One region of the Ornithinibacillus jepli genome, then DNA from elsewhere that is predicted to be linked to it. Evidence: riboswitches for the same ligand, from Rfam matches in the RefSeq annotation. Region 1 holds a riboswitch; each other region holds the start of a gene.
What was found. A riboswitch is a leader RNA that binds a small molecule or an ion and turns the genes downstream of it on or off. The one in region 1 is predicted to bind S-adenosylmethionine.
Positions count from the first base shown of each region.

Region 2: it holds a riboswitch for S-adenosylmethionine, as region 1 does, so the genes downstream of both, metK (methionine adenosyltransferase) here and AB1K81_RS00800 (LLM class flavin-dependent oxidoreductase) in region 1, are expected to answer to the same signal.
Region 3: it holds a riboswitch for S-adenosylmethionine, as region 1 does, so the genes downstream of both, metK (methionine adenosyltransferase) here and AB1K81_RS00800 (LLM class flavin-dependent oxidoreductase) in region 1, are expected to answer to the same signal.
Region 4: it holds a riboswitch for S-adenosylmethionine, as region 1 does, so the genes downstream of both, AB1K81_RS16870 (methionine ABC transporter ATP-binding protein) here and AB1K81_RS00800 (LLM class flavin-dependent oxidoreductase) in region 1, are expected to answer to the same signal.

Region 1 covers NZ_JBFEGG010000001.1:163,099-166,287, reverse strand. The annotation lists gene AB1K81_RS00805 (ATP-grasp domain-containing protein) at 1-737, opposite strand, end outside; gene AB1K81_RS00800 (LLM class flavin-dependent oxidoreductase) at 756-1,808, opposite strand; SAM riboswitch class I at 1,908-2,016, opposite strand; SAM riboswitch class I at 2,141-2,251, shown strand; gene ssuE (NADPH-dependent FMN reductase) at 2,367-2,894, shown strand; gene AB1K81_RS00790 (YitT family protein) at 2,964-3,189, shown strand, end outside.
Region 2 covers NZ_JBFEGG010000003.1:545,619-548,807, forward strand. The annotation lists gene pckA (phosphoenolpyruvate carboxykinase (ATP)) at 1-1,553, opposite strand, end outside; SAM riboswitch class I at 1,750-1,856, shown strand; gene metK (methionine adenosyltransferase) at 1,978-3,174, shown strand.
Region 3 covers NZ_JBFEGG010000001.1:339,406-342,594, forward strand. The annotation lists gene AB1K81_RS01690 (ABC transporter permease) at 1-884, shown strand, start outside; SAM riboswitch class I at 1,010-1,133, shown strand; gene metK (methionine adenosyltransferase) at 1,226-2,413, shown strand; gene AB1K81_RS01700 (aminotransferase class I/II-fold pyridoxal phosphate-dependent enzyme) at 2,413-3,189, shown strand, end outside.
Region 4 covers NZ_JBFEGG010000006.1:65,993-69,181, forward strand. The annotation lists gene AB1K81_RS16865 (methionine ABC transporter permease) at 1-158, opposite strand, end outside; gene AB1K81_RS16870 (methionine ABC transporter ATP-binding protein) at 148-1,173, opposite strand; SAM riboswitch class I at 1,285-1,395, opposite strand; gene AB1K81_RS16875 (hypothetical protein) at 1,688-2,191, shown strand; gene AB1K81_RS16880 (DUF4256 domain-containing protein) at 2,261-2,827, opposite strand; gene AB1K81_RS16885 (MFS transporter) at 2,931-3,189, opposite strand, start outside.

The DNA of each region.
Region 1 (3,189 bases):
ATAACTGGATGTTCAAATCCTTCCCTGATTTGGAACTTCGCTGGTTTGGAGTTCTCTTCTCCTACAGGACAAAAAAGATCATCAATGGTACATGCGTCAGCAGGACATAATTCAAAGCCTTCTGAAGTGTCGACACGTAGAGCATAGAAAAACTTTCCATCTATAAACTCACAGCGTGTAATAAAAGACTCAGGAGACTCAATATAGTCCTGAAGCAATGTTATTCCGTCTACTGGCTCCTCAAAGCTCTCCCCTTTCACATAGTGTTGCAATGCTTCTACAGAAGTAAAAAGTTGTACCCCAAGCCCTTTACCTGCTCGATTATGCTTCGTAATAAATTTCTTCCCTTCAAACTCCTTGGCTGCTTTTAAAATTTCATCTTTTCCAACTGCAGCAATCGTTCTCGGTGTCTTAATTCCAAATTTCTCAAGCTCCAAATATTGTAAGACCTTACTTAACTCAAACTGAAGGACACGACTTCCATTAATGACTACCCTACCATGGTGTTCCAACCAAGAAAGAACAGCGCTCGTGAACTCCGGGGCAAACCGATGTCCTCGTGTATGGGAAGACGCACTCATTCTACTATAAAAGACACCCTCAGGTGGAACAGAAGCTAGGTCGACAGTACCATTTACCAGATTCCAATCTTCATATGGTAGATTTAACTCTTCTAATCTCTTGAATAGATGTTCTGTCCATTCACTATTCTCATGTATGACATATATTTTACTCATCTTTAATCCCCCGTTACTTTAGTTTTTTGTTAATGCGGAGCGTAATTCTTCTACTTTTGGCATAACTTGCTTGGAGAAACGCTCGAGTTCTTCTAGCTGTGGGGAACATTGTAGTAATAATAAATCTACCCCTACCTCCTCAAAAGCTAGTATTTGTTTCGCTATCTGCTCAGGTGTACCTACTAGATTAGGGCGGATTCCCCGATTGGATACGGAATAATCTTGTAACTGGATTTGTTGTTCCAGCTCTGATTTAGAAGTAAAATCTTTAAACCCTGCATAACCACTTAAATCTTTTACCGTAGTGATTCGTTTTAATTCTTCCTGTGCTTCTTCCTCCGTATCGCGACAAATGACATAAGCGGCCATTCCAATAGTTGCAAGAGGTTCACGCCCCGCTTCTTCTCGACGCTTTTTCATGTCTGTAATCTTAACTTTTGCCTCCTCTACCGTATGTCCATGAATTACATAGGCATCACAAAGCGATGAAATAATTTGTTTCCCTTTTTCACTTTCACCACCCGCATATAAAATTGGATTAGGACGCTGCACTGGTTTAGGTGATAGTTTGGTATTTTCTATTTGATAGAATTTCCCGTCATAGGAAAACGTATCTTCTGTCCATAATCCTTTTAAAATCTCAATAAACTCTTCTGTACGATCATACCGCTCATCGTGTTCGGTGAAATCCCCACCATATTGTTTTGCTTCTTCGACCCACCATCCTGAAACAATATTTAAGGTAAAACGGCCATTACTAATATGGTCAATATTTGCGGCCATTTTTGCTGTTACGGCAGGGTTATGATATATTGGGCGAACAGCTGTCATGATTTCAATTTTCTCGGTAACTGCTGCTAAGGCCGCTGCAGTTGACCATGCTTCTAGGGAATCCTTGTCTGTTCCTTTAATATCATTTAAGTATAGTTCAGCAATTAAGGTTGTATCATAGCCCCATTCTTCTGCAGATTGGATTACTTTCTTTGCATACTCAAACGTAGGTGGCATATTTTCTTCTTTAACATTCCGTAACCACCCACCAAAAATTGGTAACCAAAAACCATATTTCATAAAATTCCTCCTCATCCTATTATGTTTTGATTGTAAAATATAAAAAAATCCCTTTTCCTAGATAGGAAAAGAGATTAATACTAAAAATAACGTAGCACTCTCCTATCTTCCAAGCATATGCTTGATGGAATTGGCACAGTATTCTAATTAAAAGAACCTGTTGCCGAGGCTTCAAAGGGCCATATCCCTCCACCTCTCTGGATAAGATGAAATTATCTGATTATTGCTTTATATCATAAAGTAATCCTTTGTATCTTGTCAACAGATTAATTCCGACTTGACTGATAGGATTTATTCGAATAGAATATAACAATATAATTATATACAACTACTTCTTATCAAGAGAAGCCGAGGGACCAGGCCCGAAGAAGCTTCAGCAACCTCTGATCTAATTAAGTCAGAAAGGTGCTAATTCCGACGAGATTATTCTTGAGAGATAAGAGATGAACATACTATGTAAAATCCCTTTATTCTCATCCAAAGAATGAGGGATTTTTTTATGAGCTTTTCTAAGTAAAAACTTAAGCTACCATGAAAAGTAAGAAAGGATGAGCATGTATGAGTGAGATCATTACGATATCTGGAAGCACCGCCAAATTATCCGGTTCAGAGCAGGTATTAAAATATTTTGGGACACTTCTAAATGATAAGCAATTATCCGTAACCCATATTTCAGTAAAAGATATACCTTATCAAGATTTGTTTGAAATGAACGTAAACAACCCAAAAATAAAACAAATCATAGCATTAATCCAAAACGCTCGCGGTGTCCTGATTGGATCACCTGTTTATAAGGGGGCATATTCTGGGGTCTTAAAAGCATTGATTGATCTTTTACCACAGGATGCTTTAAAGCATAAGCCAATACTTCCTATCATGACCGGAGGAAGTCCTTCACATCTTTTAGCTCTTGAATATACGCTTAAACCATTATTAGCGACATTAAAGGGGCATAATTTAAAAGGTCTCTATTTATTGGATGAGTATATTGATAAACAGAAAAAAATGCCTATTATCAATGAGGAAACATTACAGAGGGCAAAAAAACAGCTTGATTATTTTAGCGAACTAGTAAAACTCACATAAGACACCACGAGTGTACGTTAAAAAGTTGATCATTAAACTAAATTGTAAACACTAGGGAGAGTTCAAAACATGAAAAATTTAGTCGTCATAGTCGGTTCTTTAATTGTTGCATTTGCCTTTAATTTCTTCCTAGTCCCTTTTGGTATTTTAAGTAGTGGCGTTAGTGGTATTGCCATATTGATTGGATTAATCACCCCATTGGATATAGGATTGTTGACATTTATTCTTAACCTGCCTTTACTAATTCTAGGCTACTTTAAATTAGGAAAGGTAATTACTATCAATACGTTAGTTT
Region 2 (3,189 bases), on a different contig from region 1:
GGACTAACATGTGTGAATTTCTTGAAATTATCATGGAATTTTTTAGCAAGGTCTTTAGCAGCAGCCTCATATGCTACTTTATCTTCCCATGTATTTTTAGGAACGAGTACTTCGTCGGGTACACCTGCAACATGAGCAGGGATATCTAAGCCGAATATTTCATCTTTAATCGTTTCTACACTATTTAGTTCCCCTTCTAATGCGGCATGAACCATTGCTCTCGTGTAGGAAAGTTTAATTCGGCTGCCAACTCCATAAGATCCACCAGTCCATCCTGTGTTAATGAGAAATACATTTGTATTATATAAATCTATCTTTTCCCCTAACATCGTGGCATATGTTGCTGGTGATAACGGAAGGAAAGGTGCACCGAAACAAGCAGAGAATGTTGCTTGAGGTTCCGTAACTCCGCGTTCAGTACCAGCTAGCTTACTAGTATAACCACTTAAGAAGTGATACATTGCCTGTTCTTTAGATAGCTTGCTAATAGGTGGTAACGTACCAGATGCATCTGCAGTTAAGAAAATAATGGTGTTTGGATGTCCTGCGATGCTTGGATTGACAATGTTATCAATATGTTCTAATGGATACGCAGCTCTGGTGTTTTCAGTTAAGGATGTATTATCATAATCCGGTTTACCTGATTCATCATCTAATACGACATTTTCTAATACAGAACCAAATTTGATTGCATTATATATTTGTGGTTCTTTTTCTTCGGATAGGTTGATACATTTAGCGTAACAACCACCTTCAATATTAAACACGCCGCTTGAACTCCATGCATGCTCATCATCGCCAATAAGTTTACGATATGGATCTGCCGATAACGTTGTTTTACCTGTTCCGGATAATCCGAAAAATAACGCAACATCACCTTCATTACCAACGTTTGCTGAGCAGTGCATGGACAGAATATTTTGTTCTGGTAATAAGAAGTTCATGATAGAGAAAATAGACTTTTTAATTTCTCCTGCATATTCTGTACCACCGATTAAAATAACTTTATGTTTAAAGGAAATAAGTATAAATGCTTCTGAATTTGTCCCATCTACTTTTGGATCTGCTTTGAAAGTTGGCGCAGAGATTACCGTAAAGGACGGATCATGAGAAGCTAGCTGTTCTTTTGTTGGTCGAATAAATAATTGCTTCGCAAATAAATTATGCCATGCAAATTCATTAATAACTTGTATTGGTAATTGATAGTTTTTATCCGCTCCAGCGTAACCGTCGAATACAAAAACCTCATCTTTTTGTTTTAAATGATTAATTACTTTTGTGTATAATTTTTCAAATATTTCTTCTTCGATTGGCTGGTTTACATTACCCCAATCTACTTTACTTTCAGATACGGAATCCTTTACAATGAACTTATCTTCTGGAGAACGGCCAGTATATTTTCCAGTAGTAGCGAGTACAGCACCTGTATTCGATAATATACCTTCATTTCGTGAAAGTACTTTTTCAACTAATCGAGCAACAGATAAATTTTTCTTTATACTTTGCTGCGTTAGAAGTTCTTCCAATAATGAGGTTTTCATTACTGTATTCATTAAAATTACCTACCTTTATTTAAGAGATTCAATACATTTGTTTCTTGAAATTAATTATTAGTATAACACATTCAATTAAATAGTCCATACTATTTGTTTATTTTTTATTGTATTATTTTATTAAAGTTTCGTGACAGTGGATTATACTGTTGACATAGGACAATTGATTCAGTTAATCTACAATAGAGCGGATACTCTCTTATTCAGAGTCGGTGGAGGGACAGACCCAGTGAAGCCCGGCAACCATCACTACGGTGAAAAGGTGCTAACCTGAGGCAAGGAAATTTCCTTGAACAATAAGAGCGAAAGGCTAGTAACCCCTTTCCTCATGTAATAAGGAAAGGCTTTTTTTATTGATTAAGGATATACTATCTGATAGATATTTGAGTTCCGTACCAAAGATATAGAGGGAGGATTTAGCCTAATGGCTAAGAATCGTCGATTATTTACTTCTGAGTCTGTAACAGAAGGTCACCCAGATAAAATATGTGACCAAATTTCGGACGCTATTTTAGATGAAATATTAAAAAAGGACCCATTAGCTAGAGTTGCATGTGAAACTACAGTAACAACTGGGTTAGTCTTAGTTGCTGGCGAAATTACGACAACTACTTATGTGGATATTCCGCAAGTTGTTAGACAAACAATTAAAGATATTGGTTATACTCGTGCAAAGTATGGGTTTGATGCTGATACTTGTGCGGTTTTAACTGCAATTGATGAGCAATCACCGGATATTGCAAGTGGTGTAAATAAGGCATTAGAAGCTCGGCTTGGCAAAATGACAGAAAGCGAAATTGATGCAATCGGAGCTGGCGACCAAGGATTAATGTTTGGTTTTGCATGTAATGAAACGAAAGAATTAATGCCATTACCAATTTCCTTAGCTCATAAGCTTTCCAAACGGTTAAGTGATGTACGTAAAGATGGAACTGTTGCTTATCTTCGTCCGGATGGAAAAACACAAGTAACCATTGAATATGATGAAGAAGATCAACCAGTTCGTGTAGACACAATTGTTATCTCTACCCAGCATTCACAAAGTGCCACATTAGAACAAATTGAAAAAGACATAATGGAACATGTGATTAAGCCAGTTGTTCCAGTTGAATTATTAGATGAGAAGACAAAATACTTTATTAACCCGACAGGACGCTTTGTGATTGGTGGACCACAAGGGGATGCTGGATTAACAGGAAGAAAAATTATTGTAGATACGTATGGTGGATATGCTCGCCACGGTGGAGGAGCGTTTAGTGGTAAGGATCCAACTAAAGTTGACCGTTCAGCTGCATATGCTGCTCGTTACGTAGCAAAAAACATAGTAGCAGCAAAACTGGCTGATTCATGTGAAGTCCAACTTGCCTATGCAATCGGAGTAGCGGAACCGGTTTCCATTGCAATCAATACATTCGGTACTGGTGAAGTCAGTGAAGAAGAGCTAGTAAATGCTGTTCGAGACATTTTTGACCTACGACCTGCTGGCATTATTCGTATGCTTGACTTGCAAAATCCAATTTACAAGCAAACAGCTGCTTATGGGCATTTTGGAAGAACTGATGTAGAATTTCCGTGGGAAAAAACAGATAAAGTAGAAGCGTTATTAGAACTAACAAAATAAAGTATAAAAAGCTTA
Region 3 (3,189 bases), 180 kb from region 1:
TTATTGGGTTAACTTGCCTTGGTTCTTTATACACTGCTATAACAACTATTAAGGATACATTAGATCAGTCGGATGAAGCGAAGGAACTTGCTAAACATTCTTACCTATTTCTAAAATTATTTACAACATCAGATGGAACATTACCACCTTTTATTACATTCGTAACAATACTAGGCCCATTGTTAGGGGTAGCATTAGGATTTGATGCTATTAATTCAGAGCGAAATAAGGGTACTCTAACAAGGTTAATGGCTCAACCGATTCCAAGAGATTATGTAATTAATGCCAAATTTGTAGCGGCGCTATTAGTAAATATGGTGCTATTTTTTGCACTTGGATTATTAGTTATGGCACTAGGAATCCTCATTATCGGCTTACCATTAACTTTCGAAGAGTTTATCCGGATACTATGTTTTTTAGTGTTATGTATTGTATATATCGCTTTCTGGCTAAATTTAGGAATTCTCTTTTCTGTACGCTTTAAACAAGCAGCTACTTCAGCACTATCTGGTATAGCGGTATGGATTTTCTTTAGTATTTTTTATAATATGATCATAGATTTTATTAGTAAAGGCTATTTAAATACAGAGTCCATATCTAGTATGGAGGAGGCTATTAATCGGCAAGAGACAATCTTAAATTTATATAGGTTGTCACCAAGCTATCTATTCTCTGAATCTACAACTACACTATTATCACCTGGAGTAAGAACTTTAGGTCCTTTAACAATGGAGCAAACAGTAGGTGCTCTAGCTGGTCCATTACCACTCGGACAAAGCTTACTATTAATCTGGCCTCAATTAACTGGGCTAATAGCAGCAACACTAATCTGCTTCATGATTGCCTATTATTTATTTATTAGGCAAGAAATTCGAACTAATTAAAATAGATACAGGTATATATACCTGTATCTATTTTAATTGGAAATATTTACTCTAAATATCGACAAAAAAAGAAATTGACATATAGAGTAATATGCCTTACTATTAATCCTGCATATTAAAAGTCTATCTTATTAATAGCCGCTGAGACGAGGGGTCTAAGATGCGGTGGCAAACCAGTTTGATTAACTAAATCAGATATGGGTGCCCAACCTGAGCGCAAAACATATATCGTTTTGTGAACAATAAGAGGATAGCAGCTGATATTAATCGAAGCTTTCCTTAGGTTGTAGGAGAGCTTTTTTTATGCCCTGAAATGAATAAAATGGAAGGGATGGTTAAAATTGGCAGAAAAAATCTTATTTACATCGGAGTCCGTTTCAGAAGGACATCCTGATAAAATTGCCGATCAAATTTCGGATGCTGTACTTGATGCGGCATTAGCACAGGACCCATATTCAAGGGTTGCCTGCGAAGTATTTACAACAACAAATACAGTAATTGTTGGTGGAGAGATAACCACTAAGGCAAATCTTAATGTGGAAAAGATCGTCCGAGATACATTAATCGAGATTGGATACACAGATGATCGATTTGGAATTGATGGAAGTACTTGTAATGTAGAAGTATTACTTCATACACAATCTCCAGATATTGCGATGGGAGTAGATACTTCTAGTGATATTAGTGAAATAGGTGCTGGTGACCAAGGGATTATGTTTGGTTATGCTACGAATGAAACAGAATCTATGATGCCACTAGCAATCGAGATGGCTCACACTTTAGTAAAACGAGCATCTCAACTACGAAAAACAGGTGAGTTTACGTGGGCTCGTCCTGATATGAAATCACAGGTTACCATTGACTATACTAATCCTATTCAGCCTAAAATTGACACAGTTTTAATGTCTATTCAACATGATGAGGATTTTGATAAAGATAAATTTGAAGCATTTGTGACAGAATCCATTATTAAACAAACTGCTTGTGAATATGGAATGAATGAAGAATTTCGAGTGTTAATTAATCCGACTGGCCGTTTTGTAATTGGTGGACCTCATGGTGATACAGGATTAACTGGTAGAAAAATTATTGTAGACACTTATGGTGGAGCTGCTAAACATGGTGGTGGGGCATTCTCTGGTAAGGACTGTACTAAAGTTGACCGTTCTGCTGCTTATGCCGCACGCTATGTAGCAAAAAATATCGTTGCAGCAGGATTAGCGGAACGCTGTGAAATTCAGCTTTCTTATGCAATTGGTGTAAGTAAGCCAATCAGTATTGCTCTTGATACTTTCGGTACGGAAACAGTTGAGCACGAAAGAATATTAAAGGCGATTCGTGAAGTATTTGATTTAACTCCAAGCGGCATCATTAATATGCTGGAACTTAGAAAACCGCAGTTTAAACAAGTGGCAGCCTACGGACATTTTGGACGCCATGACTTGAATGTGTCTTGGGAAAAAACTGATAAAGTAGTTGATTTACAAGAAGCAGTAGCAAAGTTTGAATTAGCTGGGGTTTACCGCTAATGAATAACGTGAAGGAACTTGTTGCGAGACCAATTTCCATATTGAATCAAGATAAGATGCCTTTATTTGATGCACTAGTGCAATATGCTAAACGTGATGTAACTCCTTTTGATGTACCTGGTCATAAAATGGGCTCTTCTATGAGTCCTTTGAAAGAAGTACTAGGTGAGATGGCGTTGCGAATGGATGTTAACTCTATGAAGGAGTTAGATTTGTTAAGCCATCCCGAGTCCGTTATAAAAGAAGCCCAGGAATTAGCAGCAGATGCTTTTGGAGCAGATTATGCTTATTTTCTTGTAAATGGTACAACGGTTGGCATCCAAACTATGATTATGGCTACTTGTAAACCGGGTGATACTTTACTAGTACCAAGGAATGGTCATAAATCTGTAATGGATGGAATTATTTTAAGTGGTGCAAAACCTGTATTTATTCAACCAGAGGTAGACTATCATTTTGGTATATCACATGGCGTATCGATAAACAGTGTTGAAAAAGCAATCCAGGAGCATCCAGAGGCAAAGGCTTTATTAATTACCTACCCAACATATTTTGGGTCCATGAGTGATTTAGAGAAAATTTGCCAGCTTGCTCATGAACGAGATATTGCGGTTATTGTGGATAGTGCACATGGAGCGCATCTGCCCTTTCTATCAGATGAAATAATAGATCCGATTAAAGCGGGAGCAGATGGTGTAACAATTAGTATGCACAAGACAGGCGGGTCATTAACGCAAAGCTCGATCTTAATTTTACAGAATAATAGAATTGCACCC
Region 4 (3,189 bases), on a different contig from region 1:
TTATTTTCTAGAATATTTCCTGTTCTCGTCACAAATAATAGTAAACCTATTATTATACCAAGAATTGATCCTAGAATCAAGGTCATGACAACCATTAAAATTGTCTCACCAGTGGATTCCACTATCCGTGGCCAAAACGTACTCCAATCAACCTTCATTAACCTTCACCTCCTCTACAATGACATCTCTCGTTAACTCGGAAAGAACCGAAGAAATATTTTCCTCTTCCCCTTCAAACGATACAAGCAGATTTCCATATAATTTCTCCTGAAGCTCTCGAACAGACCCATACACGATATTGACATCTACCCCAAATTTCCTTGTCACACGAGAGAGGACGGGATCACTAGCAATTTCACCTTTAAAGATAACGCGATATAAATGTTTTCCACCCTTGTTCTTCCATTCTTCCAACAAGGTAGCCGACGGTCTATCCTGCTGAACGGATTGGATAAATCGTTGTGTAGTCAGATGCTGCGGATTCGTAAATACATTAAATACAGAGTCCGTTTCAATCACTTCTCCATTCTCCATTACCGCTACCTTGTCACAAATCTCTTGTATAACATGCATTTCATGTGTAATTAGTAATATCGTAATTCCCAGTTCTTTATTTACCTTTTTAAGAAGGCGAAGGATTTCACTTGTTGTATCCGGGTCTAGCGCCGATGTTGCCTCGTCACAGATTAAGATATTAGGTGAAGTAGCAAGCGCTCTTGCAATCCCCACCCGCTGCTTTTGACCACCTGATAATTGTTCAGGGTAATCCTTTGCCTTATCAGTAAGACCTACAAAGCTAAGTAGCTCATTGACTCTTGTATCGATATCCTTTTTAGACCAACCTGCAAGTTTCAATGGATATGCTACATTCCCCGCAACGGTTCTAGAAGCAAATAAATTAAAATTTTGAAAAATCATCCCGATTCCACTTCTTAGCTTTCTCACTTCTTTTTGGGAAAGTGTTCCGATATTTACACCGTTCACTTCAATTTCACCAGTCGTAGGAGTTTCCAATAGGTTTACCAGACGTAATAAAGTACTTTTTCCAGCTCCACTAAAACCAATAATTCCAAATATCTCGCCTTTTTGAATGGAAAGCGAAACATCTTTAACGGCATTTACTTCTCGATTGCCAATTTTAAACGTTTTTGATATATTCCGAAATTCAATCATATACTTGACTCACTCCTGTCTTGAAATTTATGTAAAAAGGAAAAAGACCTTCCTTTTTTCTTATCCAAAAGAAAAAAGGAAGGTCTCAAAATATAAATTGAAACGACTTCCTTCTCATCTTTCAAATGTGAAACATTTGCAGGAATTGGCACAGTGTTAATTTACATTAACCCGCTGCCGAGACGTCATAGGGCCTGATCCCTCGGTCTCTCTGGATAAGAAGAAAATTCTTAATTTATGTAGTTGTAAGTTTATGATACATACTATAGTGCCTATTTAAACATATGTCAATCATTTTTTTAAAATTACTTTTTTGTACGTTTTTACATTCCTTCATAGCTAAAGGGTTATTTTGCTCACAAATCCCACAATATTACAAGTCTAGAAATCATGTAAAATTACATGCTAAAATAATGAAATCAGTGTGTAGAGATATTGGTCCAATACTTGACCAAAAATATATGTCGCAAGATACGTCTACCATCTGAAATTTTAATTTCGGAGGGTAAAAAATATGTATAAGGAAGATAGATTACCTCAAAGTCCAAAGGAAGGCATTATATTTTTATTAATTATTTCCATCATTTCCGTTAACACGATTGCACCCATTATCATAGGTATGGAACTCGGATTTAGTAAGGAAAATTATTTGGAGACTCTAAAAATTATTCCAATCATGTGGATTATTGTTGTCTTATTGGTGAAATTCGTTGCTGGTCCGTTAGTAGGTCAACTAATGCCAAAATTCGTAGGAAAAACCGATGGATTTAATGCGAGAGTATTATTAACGATTTTATTGAATGTGACTGTATTATCATTACTTCTAACTATTATCGGAAACTGGGTTGGTACAAAAGAAATAAGTCTTTTGCCTTTTCAAAACTTCTTTCCAAGTTGGTTTAGAAACTTTGGTGTAGCATTTTGGATTGAGTTAGTAATCGCTCAACCTATAGCAAGACTTGCAATGAAGAAAATCCATGCTTCCCAGAGACGTAAAGCTACGTTAGTAAATCAGTAATGTACTATTAGCAAGGGGAGAAATCCAAATGGATTCCGCCCCTTCATTTTAATCACGCCTATAAACTACTTAAACCCTAAGTGAGCCTCGGAATCCCCTGGAACCATAGTAAGAATCCGCACCATTATGATAGACAAAAACATGACCAAAACGATAATCACAAAACAACGCCCCACCAAGCGCTCGAATGTCAGACGGTGTTTTCACCCAGGTCGACGTTTTCTTATCAAACGTCTCCAGTTTCTGTAATTCTCGATATTCTTCCTCTGTTAAAATTTCAATTCCCATATCAGCCGCCATATCGATAGCACTATTTTCTGGCTTATGCTTTTTCCTTGCTTCTAGAGCCGCTCGATCGTAACAGAGACTTCTTCGCCCCTTAGGACTTTCCGGAGAACAATCATAAAAGATGTATTCATCCTTTTCTTCATCATACCCGACCACATCTGGCTCACCGCCAGTTCTTTCCATTTCATGGAGTGACCATAGCTTTTCTGGATTTGCCTCTAGCTTTGCTTGAACATGAGCCCAATCAAGCCCCTCGTGACGATGCTTATGTTTTATAAATCTAGCTTCTAATACTTTGATTAATCCTTCTCGTTGTTCAGATGACAATTCTTTACTTCCACTTGTCATAATATTTTCCTCCTTTTATCAGGCTATCTTTCCCGCTAATAACTCCTCGTTTAACCCATTGTAATCGCTAGAACGAGGTTGGTAAAATGTGTATTTCTCTCGTTCATGATGCCGCTTCATAATATTTGCGCTTAGTCGGTGCTAAACTTATACATAATAATGCTATGGTTAGTATCAACATAAAAATGGCTCCCAAGGCTACTAGTAACTTAATTGATAATACTTGTGCTCCTATAGCAAATAGAGAAGTAAGAACAATGACTAACAATGCCTCCAGAAACCCGTATATACTGCTAATTCGGGCAATAACCTCAACCGGAATGTTGTTTTGGTAAAAAGTATAAAAGCCCGTATTGGCAAAG